DNA from 3 places in the Streptomyces sp. NPDC006798 genome. Region 2 is predicted to be linked to each of the others. Evidence: riboswitches for the same ligand, from Rfam matches in the RefSeq annotation. Region 2 holds a riboswitch; each other region holds the start of a gene.

Region 1 (3,268 bases), on a different contig from region 2:
CGGGCTCAGTGGGCCGCGACCCCTGCTCAGTCCGCCATCGGCAGATAGACCCGGCTGCCGCTCGCCGCGAACTCCTTGGACTTCTGGAGCATGCCCTCGGCGATCTCCGTCTCGCTCGCGTCGTCACCGCCCGCCGGGGCGTCCCCGCCGAACTGCTCGTTGATCGACCGGCTGATCTTCATCGAACAGAACTTGGGCCCGCACATGGAACAGAAGTGGGCCGTCTTCGCGGGCTCCGCGGGCAGCGTCTCGTCATGGAACTCCCGGGCGGTGTCCGGGTCGAGCGCCAGATTGAACTGGTCCTCCCAGCGGAACTCGAACCGCGCGTCGGAGAGCGCGTCGTCCCATACCTGGGCGTCCGGATGCCCCTTCGCGAGATCCGCCGCGTGCGCGGCGATCTTGTAGGTGATCACCCCGGTCTTGACGTCGTCCCGGTTGGGCAGGCCCAGGTGCTCCTTGGGCGTGACGTAGCAGAGCATCGCCGTGCCCCACCAGGCGATCATGGCGGCCCCGATACCCGAGGTGATGTGGTCGTAGGCGGGCGCCACATCGGTGGTCAGCGGACCGAGGGTGTAGAACGGCGCCTCCTCGCAGATCTCCTGCTGGAGGTCGATGTTCTCCTTGATCTTGTGCATCGGGACATGCCCGGGGCCTTCGATCATCGTCTGGACGTTCATCCGCTTGGCGATCCGGTTCAGCTCACCGAGCGTCCGCAGCTCGGCGAACTGCGCCGCGTCGTTGGCGTCCGCGATCGAGCCCGGCCGCAGTCCGTCGCCGAGGGAGTACGTGACGTCGTACGCCGCGAGGATCTCGCACAGCTCCTCGAAGTTCTCGTACAGAAACGATTCCTTGTGGTGCGCCAGGCACCAGGCCGCCATGATCGAGCCGCCGCGCGAGACGATGCCGGTCTTGCGGCGGGCGGTGAGGGGGACGTACCGCAGCAGCACCCCCGCGTGCACGGTCATGTAGTCGACACCCTGCTCGGCCTGTTCGATCACCGTGTCCTTGTAGATCTCCCAGGTCAGTTCCTCGGCCCGGCCGTCGACCTTCTCCAGCGCCTGGTAGAGCGGCACCGTGCCGATCGGGACGGGGGAGTTGCGGAGCACCCACTCGCGGGTGGTGTGGATGTTCCGGCCGGTGGAGAGGTCCATCACCGTGTCGGCGCCCCAGCGGGTGGCCCAGGTCATCTTCTCCACCTCCTCCTCGATCGAGGAGGTGACCGCAGAGTTGCCGATATTGGCGTTGACCTTCACCAGGAACCGCTTGCCGATGATCATCGGCTCGATCTCCGGATGGTTCACATTCGCCGGGAGCACCGCCCGGCCGGCCGCGATCTCCTCCCGGACGACCTCGGGGGAGACGTTCTCCCGGATCGCCACGAACTCCATCTCGGGGGTGATCTCGCCCCGGCGGGCATAGGCGAGCTGGGAGACCGCCCGGCCGTCCCGGCCCCGGCGCGGCTGGCGCGGCCTGCCGGGGAAGACGGCGTCGAGATTGCGCAGTCCACCGCGCGGGGACGTGTGCTTGAGCCCGTCGTCCTCGGGGCGGACGGGACGGCCCGCGTACTCCTCGGTGTCCCCGCGGGCGACGATCCAGCTCTCCCGCAGCGGCGGCAGACCGCGGCGGACATCGGTCTCGACGGTGGGGTCGGTGTACGGGCCCGAGGTGTCGTACAGCGTCACGTCCCGGCCATTGGTGAGGTGCACCTGACGGACCGGCACCCGGAGGTCCGGGCGTGAGCCCGTGACGTACCCCTTGTGCCAGCCCGGCGTGCGGTCGCCGTCGACGGCGGGTTCGACGGCAGGCGTGCGTGCATCCTGAACGGTCATGAAGACCTACTCCCTACGCCGGCATTACCCGGTAACAGGTTCGGCGGTCGACGCAGCGGATCCCGTGGACTCCGTCCCGGGTCGTACACCTGGTTCGTGTACCGCCCGATGACGCGTCTACGGAGGTCAGCGCCCTCTCAGCCCGGTGCTCCGAGCTCCCGCGTGTGCAAAGGTGACACCAACGCTAGCGCCAATTCTGGCGTGCTGAACAGGGGCCCCCGGCCGTTCTTGCGATGATCGGTCGGTGACGTCATCAGCACCCGGCCCCGGACAGGGCCCCGATTCCCGGTACGCGTACGGCTCCGCGGACGGCGGTGACCAGGGGTACGTTCCCGGCCACGGCCCCGCGCCGCCGTACGACCCGGGCCATTCGGCGCCGCCGCCCCCGGTGCCCCGGCCGGCCGCCGCGCACCCGGGACAGCCGGTCGGCGAGGCCGTCGGCGACCCTGTCGCGCAACCGGTCGGGCAGCCGCCCGAGCAGGAGCGGGGGCGGGGACACGGTCATGGCCACAGCGGTCACGGCCATGCGCACGGGCATTCCCACGCGCACGGTCCCGCCGCGCCCGTTTCGCGCCATCTGCGCCGGGTGATCGCCGCCGTACTGATCCCCTTCGCCGCCGCCGTCGTCGTGGGCCTGGCGGTCCTCTGGCCCGGCTCGGCCCCCGGTCACGAGCGGACCGGGGTCGGCTTCGACCGGCAGACCGAGTCGGCGACCGTGACCCGGCTGGAGCCGATCGACTGCAAGTCGGTCAACGCCGCCCAGGTACCGGTGACCGGCAACGGCATGGCCCCGGCCCAGAACGGCGGTACGGGTGCCGCGGCCGGGAACAGCAAGTGCAAGAAGGCGACGATCGAGATCACCAGCGGCCCGCACAAGGGGCGTTCCTTCGGGGAGATCGTCCAGCCGGACGCGCCGCGGAAGCTGAAGCCGGGGCTCGGTGTCGTGGTGGCGTACGCCCCCGACGCGCCCCGGGACCTCCAGTACTCGGTGATCGATGTGAACCGCCGGATGCCGCTCGCCGTCCTGGCCGGGCTCTTCGCCCTGGCAGTGGTACTGGTGGGGCGGATGCGCGGGGTGATGGCGCTGGTGGCGCTGATCATCTCCTTCGCCGTACTGAACTTCTTCATCCTCCCGGCGATTCTGGACGGCTCCAATCCGCTGGTCGTGGCGGTGGTCGGGGCGAGCGCCATCATGCTGATCGCGCTCTACACCTGTCATGGCATCACCGCCAGAACCTCGGTCGCCGTCCTCGGCACCCTGATCTCGCTGCTGCTGATCGGCCTGCTGGGCTCGATCTTCATCGGCTGGGCCACGCTCTCGGGCAATACCGACGACAACACCGGGCTGATCCACGGGCTCTATCCCGGGATCGATATGAGCGGACTGCTGCTGGCCGGGGTGATCATCGGCTCCCTCGGGGTGCTCGACGACGTCACGG
Region 2 (3,268 bases):
TTGCGGATCCCGAGACCCGAGCCGATGGGGGAGCCCAGCGGCATGATCGCGGCACAGCCCGCGTCCTCCAGCCTGCGGGCCAGCACCGGGTCGTCGCTGGTGTAGGGAAGGACGGTGAAACCGTCGTCGACCAGGGCCTCGGCGGCGTCGAGGAGTTCGACCGGGTCCGGCAGCAGGGTCCGCTCGTCGGCCACCACCTCCAGCTTCACCCACTCCGTGCCCAGGGCCTCCCGGGCGAGCCGGGCCGTGAGGACCGCCTCGCCCGCGGTGAAGCACCCCGCGGTGTTCGGCAGGATCCGGATACCCAGCCGGTCGAGGACGGAGAGCACCGAGCCGTGGACGGTGGGATCGACCCGGCGCATGGCGACGGTGGTGAGTTCGGTACCGCTCGCGACCAGGGCGCGTTCGAGGACGTCGAGGCTGGGGGCGCCGCCCGTTCCCATGATCAGCCGGGAGCCGAACAAGGTACCGGCGATCACCAGGGGGTCGCGCCCGGCGCCGGGCGCCGACGCGTCGGGGACGCCGGTGGCGTCTGGGGCGCCCGTGGCGTTCGTCGTGTCGGGGGACGGGCCGCCGGAGCGGGCCGGGGCGAGTTCGGACACGGTCGCTCAGCCCCCCTGGACGGCGGTGAGGATCTCGACCCGGTCACCGTCGCCGAGCAGCGTGCCGGGCCACTGACCACGGGGTACGACCGTCTCGTTGACCGCGGCGGCGACCCCCGAGGGCGCCGGGGCGACGGTGGCGACGAGAGCGTCGAGCGTCGTACCGCTGGCGAGTTCACGCCACTCGCCGTTGACCGAGACGACCGGGGGAACGCTGTTCATACGAGCTGCTCCTGGGAGACGGGGGCGGCGGAACGGAATCGGTCGGGGGTGAAGGGACGGATCTCCTCGGGAAGGACACCGGTGGCGAGCGTCTCGGCGATCGCGTCCCCGGTGACCGGGGTCAGCAGTACGCCGTTGCGGTAGTGGCCGGTGGCCAGCAGCAGCCCGGGCAGCGCGCTCGGACCCAGCAGCGGGGCGTTGTCGGGAGAGCCGGGGCGCAGCCCGGCCCTGGCCTCCGTCAGCGGCAGTTCGGTGATCCCCGGCACCAGCTCATGGGCGTCGCGAAGCAGTTCGTAGACCCCGCCCGCGGTGACCGTGGTGTCGAAGCCCAGCTCCTCACTGGTCGCGCCGACGACGAGTTCGCCGTCGGCCCGGGGCACCAGATAGACCTGACTGCCGCGGACCACGGCGCGTACGGTCCTGGAGAGGAACGGGGCGTAGGCGGGAGGCACGGTCAGCCGGAGTACCTGCCCCTTGACCGGACGCACCGGCGGCAGCGCGTCCGGCGGCAGCCCCCCGAGCCGCCCGCTCCGGCTCCCGGCGGCGAGTACGGTCCGCTCCGCCCGCAGCTCACGCCCGTCGGCGAAGGCGACGCCCACGGCCCGGTCGCCCTCGACCAGCAGCCGGTCCGCCCGGACCCGGCGCAGCTCCACCCCGGCCCGCTCGCACGCCACCACCAGGGCGGCGGCCAGCCGCCTGGGATCGACCTGATGGTCCCCGTCGACCCGCAGCCCCCCGCGCACCCCGGGGGCGAGCATCGGCTCCAGCCGGCGGCACTCCCGCCCGGTGAGCCACTGCGCCTCCAGCCCGGACCGCAGCTGCAGAGCGTGCAACTCCCGCAGATGGGCCCGGTCGTCGGCGTCGAGCGCGACGGCGAGCGTGCCGCAGGACCGATGGCCGACGGACCGCCCGCTCACCTCCTCCAGCTCCGCGACGAAGGCGGGATAGCGCCGGGCGGACTCCAGATTGAGGGCCAGCAGGGTCTGCTCGCCGTAGTGCAGTTCGGTGACCGCCGCGAGCATCCCGGCGGCCACCTCGGCCGCGCCGCCCCCTGGGTCCGGATCGGCGACGGTCACCGAGAGCCCGCGTTGCGCCGCCCGCCAGGCGACCGCGAGCCCGATGATCCCGCCCCCGACGACCAGCACATCGGTGCCGCCGCTCATGGCCGAAGACGGTTCGGAGGTATGCGACATGGGCGTCCAGCCCCTCCCTTCGCCGGCATGACCCGGATCAGGTTCGTACGGTCGGAGGCCGGCCAGCCTCCCTCTCAGCCCGGTGCGTCCGGGCTCCCGCGAGTGCTTTACGGTGGCCACCCTAACCCCCGTCTCCGACGCCCGGTAAGGCGGTCGGACGGGCCGCGCCCCGCGAGCAAGGAGCCCTCGGCATGGCGAGATCGCTGGACGGACTGGTGCTGTCCCCGGTCACCGACCAGGCCCCCGGCCAGGTCGGCACGGCCACCCGGTTCACCTACCACGAGCAGGACGGCCGGATCTGGGCGGAGTACACGGGCGGCGACGTCGTCCGCGGCCATCTGGTGGGCACCAGGGACGGCGACCGCCTCGACTTCCGCTACGTCCAGCTGAAGACGGACGGCGGTACGGCATCGGGCCACTGCGTCTCGCGGGTGATCGACCTCCCCGACGGCCGGGTCCGCCTGGAGGAGACCTGGACCTGGGAATCCCAGCCGGGCGCGGGCACGAGCACGGTGGAAGAACTCCCCCGCTAATCACTCTGCTCGCGGCGCCCCCGCCGCCGGTCCCGCCCGGCGCCCATCCGCAGTTCGCGGTCGCCGACAGGCTCACCCGGCCGGGCGGGGGCGTGGGCCTCACCCGGAGGGCCGAGGCACTGGGGGTCCCCCCCCATCGCCGAAGGCATAGGAGGCGGAACTGCGCGACCAGCCGCATGCGGGCCGCAGGCGCGACTGATACGGCCGGCCCGGCAGGGCGGAACGCCTGGGCGATGCCGGGGAGGGCCGGGCGCGCCAGGTGCCGAAGGGCCGGGGCACCCCGCCGCCGGGGGCGACCCCGGGCGGGTGATTATCGTGGAGCCGTGAGCCATCAGACATCCTCCCGAGCCCCCCACGTGGTCGTCGTCGGCGCCGGGATCGCCGGAGTGCGGACCGCCGTCGCCCTGCGGGAGCTGGGGCACACCGGGCCCGTGACGGTCATCGGGGCCGAGCCCCATCAGCCGTACGACCGGCCGCCGCTCTCGAAGGCGGTGCTGCTGGGCACCGCCGAGGGCTCCGCCTTCGACGTGGACTTCGAGGCGCTCGGCGTCGAGCTGCGGCTCGGTACCGCCGTGACCGGTGTCCGGCCCGCCGCGCGCGAGCTGGACACGGAAGCGGGCCCGGTCCCGTACGACGTCCTGGTCGTGGCGACCGGAGCCGAACCCCTGACGCTGCCCGGTACGGAGGCGGTCCCGGGGGTGCATCTGCTGCGGACCCT
Region 3 (3,268 bases), on a different contig from region 2:
GCAGGGCGACCGCCAGCGTCAGCAGGGTCGACACCACGGCCTGCCAGGTGGTGAACCACAGCACGCCCGCGATGTCGTCCCGGCCGAGTACCTCGGTGATCCGGTCGAACCGCCAGGCGCCGCCGTCCCGCAGGCCGCGGCCGGTGATGGCCGCGACGGGGTAGGCGAAGAAGACGGCGAAGAACGCGGCGGGCAGCAGCATCAGCGCCGGCCGCGCCGCGTTCCCGGTACGGGACGGGCCGCCCCGCCCGGACCGGGAACGGGACGGGCCGCCCGTCACTTCACGACGGTCGAGGACCACGTCTGAACCCACTGCTCACGGTTCTCGGAGATGGTGTCGGGCGCCAGGGTCAGCGGGTCGGTGATCCGGACCCCGTGCCGGGTGAAGATCTCGGGCAGCTTCGCGCCCTCCACGACCGGGTTGACGAACATGGTCAGCGGCAGGTCCTCCTGGAACGTGGTGGAGATCAGGAAGTCCAGCAGTGCCTTGCCGCCCGCCTCGTTCTTCGCGCCCTTGAGGAGTCCGGCGAACTCGATCTGCCGGAAGCAGGTACCGGTGGCGACGCCGGTCGGCGCGTCCTTCGGCTTCGGTTCGGCGTACAGCACCTCGACGGGCGGGCTGGAGGCGTAGGAGACGACCAGCGGCCGGTCGCCGCCTTCCTTCTTGCCCCCGGCGGAGCCGGAGAACTCCAGGTTGTACGCCTCTTCCCAGCCGTCGACGATCTTGACGCCATTGGCCTTGAGCTTCTTCCAGTACTCCTGCCAGCCGTCCTCGCCGTAGCGGGCGACGGTACCGAGGACGAAGCCGAGTCCGGGCGAGGAGGTGGCCGCGTTCTCGGCGACCAGCAGGTTCTTGTACTCGGGCTTGATCAGATCGTCGAGGGTGCGGGGCGGCGCCAGCTTCCGGTCCGCGAAGTACTTCTTGTCGTAGTTGACGCAGATGTCGCCGGTGTCGACGGGGGTGACCCGGTGCTCGCCCCGGTCGAGCTGGACGTCGGCCGGGACCCGGTCGAGGCCCTTGGCCCGGTAGGAGGTGAAGATGCCGTTGTCGAGGGCGCGGGAGAGCAGGGTGTTGTCGACGCCGAAGAAGACATCGCCCTGCGGGCGGCCCTTGGTGAGGATCTCCTTGTTGAGCGCGACCCCGGCGTCACCGCTCTTGAGGACCTTGACGGTGTAGCCGGTGCGCTTGGTGAATTCCTTCAGTACGGCCTCGGAGGCGGCGAAGGAGTCATGGCTGACGAGGGTGACCGTCTTCGACCCCGTACCGCCGCCGGAGTCCTTGCCGCCGCCGTCGTCGGAGCCGCAGGCGGCCAGCACGGATACCCCGAGCGCGCCGGCCAGCGCGACGGCCGCGGTCTTTCTGATACTGCTCACGAGACGAATTCCTCCTGGTGACAGCCAGGAAGAGACGCGGCCCTGCCCGGATTCCGGTGGAATCCGGGCAGGGCGCAACAGCCGGAGTGTGAGACCGAACTTCCTACCCGGAATGACCCGGGCGAGGTTCAGAGGGTCTGCGGCCCCGTGGGTACCGCACTCTCAGCGCTGTGGCGCTCCCCTGTCGGAAATATGCAAATGTTCAGGCCAGCCTACAAGGTGCGAATCCCGCCAGGGCAGGGGGCGGCCCCGCCCGGTGGCGTACCGCCCGTACCGCTACCGCTCGGAGGCGGCGAGCTGCCCGCAGGCCCCGTCGATCTCCTGGCCCCGGGTGTCCCGTACGGTCACGGGCACCCCGTGGGCGGCGATGGCCTCGACGAACGCCTTCTCGTCCTCCGGCCGCGACGCGGTCCACTTCGATCCGGGCGTCGGATTCAGCGGAATCAGGTTCACATGGACCCGCCGCCCCTTGAGCAGCCGTCCCAGCAGGTCACCGCGCCATGCCTGGTCGTTGATGTCCCGGATCAGGGCGTACTCGATCGAGACCCGGCGGCCCGACTTCTCCGCGTACTCCCAGGCGGCGTCGAGCACCTCCCGGACCTTCCAGCGGGTGTTGACCGGCACCAGGGTGTCCCGCAGCTCGTCGTCCGGGGCGTGCAGCGAGACCGCGAGCCGGCACTTGAAGCCCTCGTCGGCGAAGCGCAGCATCGCGGGCACCAGCCCGACCGTGGAGACCGTGATACCCCGCTGCGACAGGCCGAGCCCGTCGGGCTCGGGGTCCGTGAGCCGCCGGATGGCACCGACGACCCGCTTGTAGTTCGCCAGCGGCTCGCCCATCCCCATGAAGACGATGTTCGACAGCCGCGCGGGCCCGCCGGGCACCTCGCCGTCGCGCAGCGCCCGCATCCCGTCCACGATCTGGTGGACGATCTCCGCGGTGGAGAGATTGCGGTCGAGCCCGGCCTGCCCGGTGGCGCAGAACGGGCAGTTCATCCCGCAGCCCGCCTGGGAGGAGATACACATCGTGACCCGGTCCGGGTAGCGCATCAGCACCGACTCGACCAGCGTGCCGTCGTGCAGCCGCCAGAGGGTCTTGCGGGTGGTGTCGTCGTCGCACGAGATGTGCCGCACCACCGACATCAGCTCGGGCAGCAGCTCGGCCGCCAGCTTCTCCCGCGCGGCGGCCGGGATGTCCGTCCACTCGGCGGGGTCGTGCGCGTACCGCGCGAAGTAGTGCTGCGACAGCTGCTTGGCGCGGAACGGCTTCTCACCGACGGCGGCGACGGCTTCCTTCCGCTCGGCGGGCGAGAGGTCGGCGAGATGCCTCGGGGGCTTCTTGGCTCCGCGGGGCGCGATGAATGTGAGTTCTCCGGGCTTGGGCATGGTCCATCCAGTGTCGCAGAGATACGACGAAGGGCCCGCCATCCTGTGGACGACGGGCCCTTGCCCTAAAAAACCGCGGGTCAGCCGGGCGGAACGGGGCTCAGCCGGATCCGACGAAGATCACCAGCAGCAGCCAGACCACCGGGGCGGTCGGCAGCAGCGAGTCCAGCCGGTCCATGATGCCGCCGTGGCCGGGGAGCAGGGTGCCCATGTCCTTGATGCCCAGGTCACGCTTGATCATCGACTCGCCCAGGTCGCCCAGGGTGGCCGTGACCGCGACCGCAAGACCCAGCAGCAGACCCTGCCACCAGCTGCCGCCGCCGACCAGGAACTCCATACAGAGCGCGCCGGCCACCATCGCGAAGCCGATCGCGCCCAGCAGGCCCTCCCGGGTCTTCCCCGGGCTGATCCGCGGGGCCAGCTTCCGCTTGCCGAAGCGCCAGCCGACGGCGTAGGCGCCGGTATCGCTGACGACGGTCAGCAGCAGAAACGTCAGGACCCGCTGCGCCCC

The links. A riboswitch is a leader RNA that binds a small molecule or an ion and turns the genes downstream of it on or off. The one in region 2 is predicted to bind thiamine pyrophosphate.
Region 1: another riboswitch for thiamine pyrophosphate. It lies ahead of thiC (phosphomethylpyrimidine synthase ThiC); the one in region 2 lies ahead of thiO (glycine oxidase ThiO).
Region 3: another riboswitch for thiamine pyrophosphate. It lies ahead of ABZ714_RS12600 (thiamine ABC transporter substrate-binding protein); the one in region 2 lies ahead of thiO (glycine oxidase ThiO).

The regions. Positions count from the first base shown of each region.
Region 1 is NZ_JBEYIS010000028.1:99,309-102,576, forward strand. It holds gene thiC (phosphomethylpyrimidine synthase ThiC) at 27-1,829, opposite strand; TPP riboswitch at 1,823-2,001, opposite strand; gene ABZ714_RS20500 (YibE/F family protein) at 2,074-3,268, shown strand, end outside.
Region 2 is NZ_JBEYIS010000005.1:204,707-207,974, reverse strand. It holds partial or broken gene ABZ714_RS05315 (thiazole synthase) at 1-482, opposite strand, end outside; gene thiS (sulfur carrier protein ThiS) at 609-824, opposite strand; gene thiO (glycine oxidase ThiO) at 821-2,017, opposite strand; TPP riboswitch at 2,015-2,127, opposite strand; gene ABZ714_RS05300 (hypothetical protein) at 2,209-2,550, shown strand; gene ABZ714_RS05295 (FAD-dependent oxidoreductase) at 2,874-3,268, shown strand, end outside.
Region 3 is NZ_JBEYIS010000014.1:151,245-154,512, reverse strand. It holds gene ABZ714_RS12605 (iron ABC transporter permease) at 1-202, opposite strand, end outside; gene ABZ714_RS12600 (thiamine ABC transporter substrate-binding protein) at 277-1,374, opposite strand; TPP riboswitch at 1,457-1,567, opposite strand; gene rlmN (23S rRNA (adenine(2503)-C(2))-methyltransferase RlmN) at 1,651-2,757, opposite strand; gene ABZ714_RS12590 (phosphatidate cytidylyltransferase) at 2,858-3,268, opposite strand, start outside.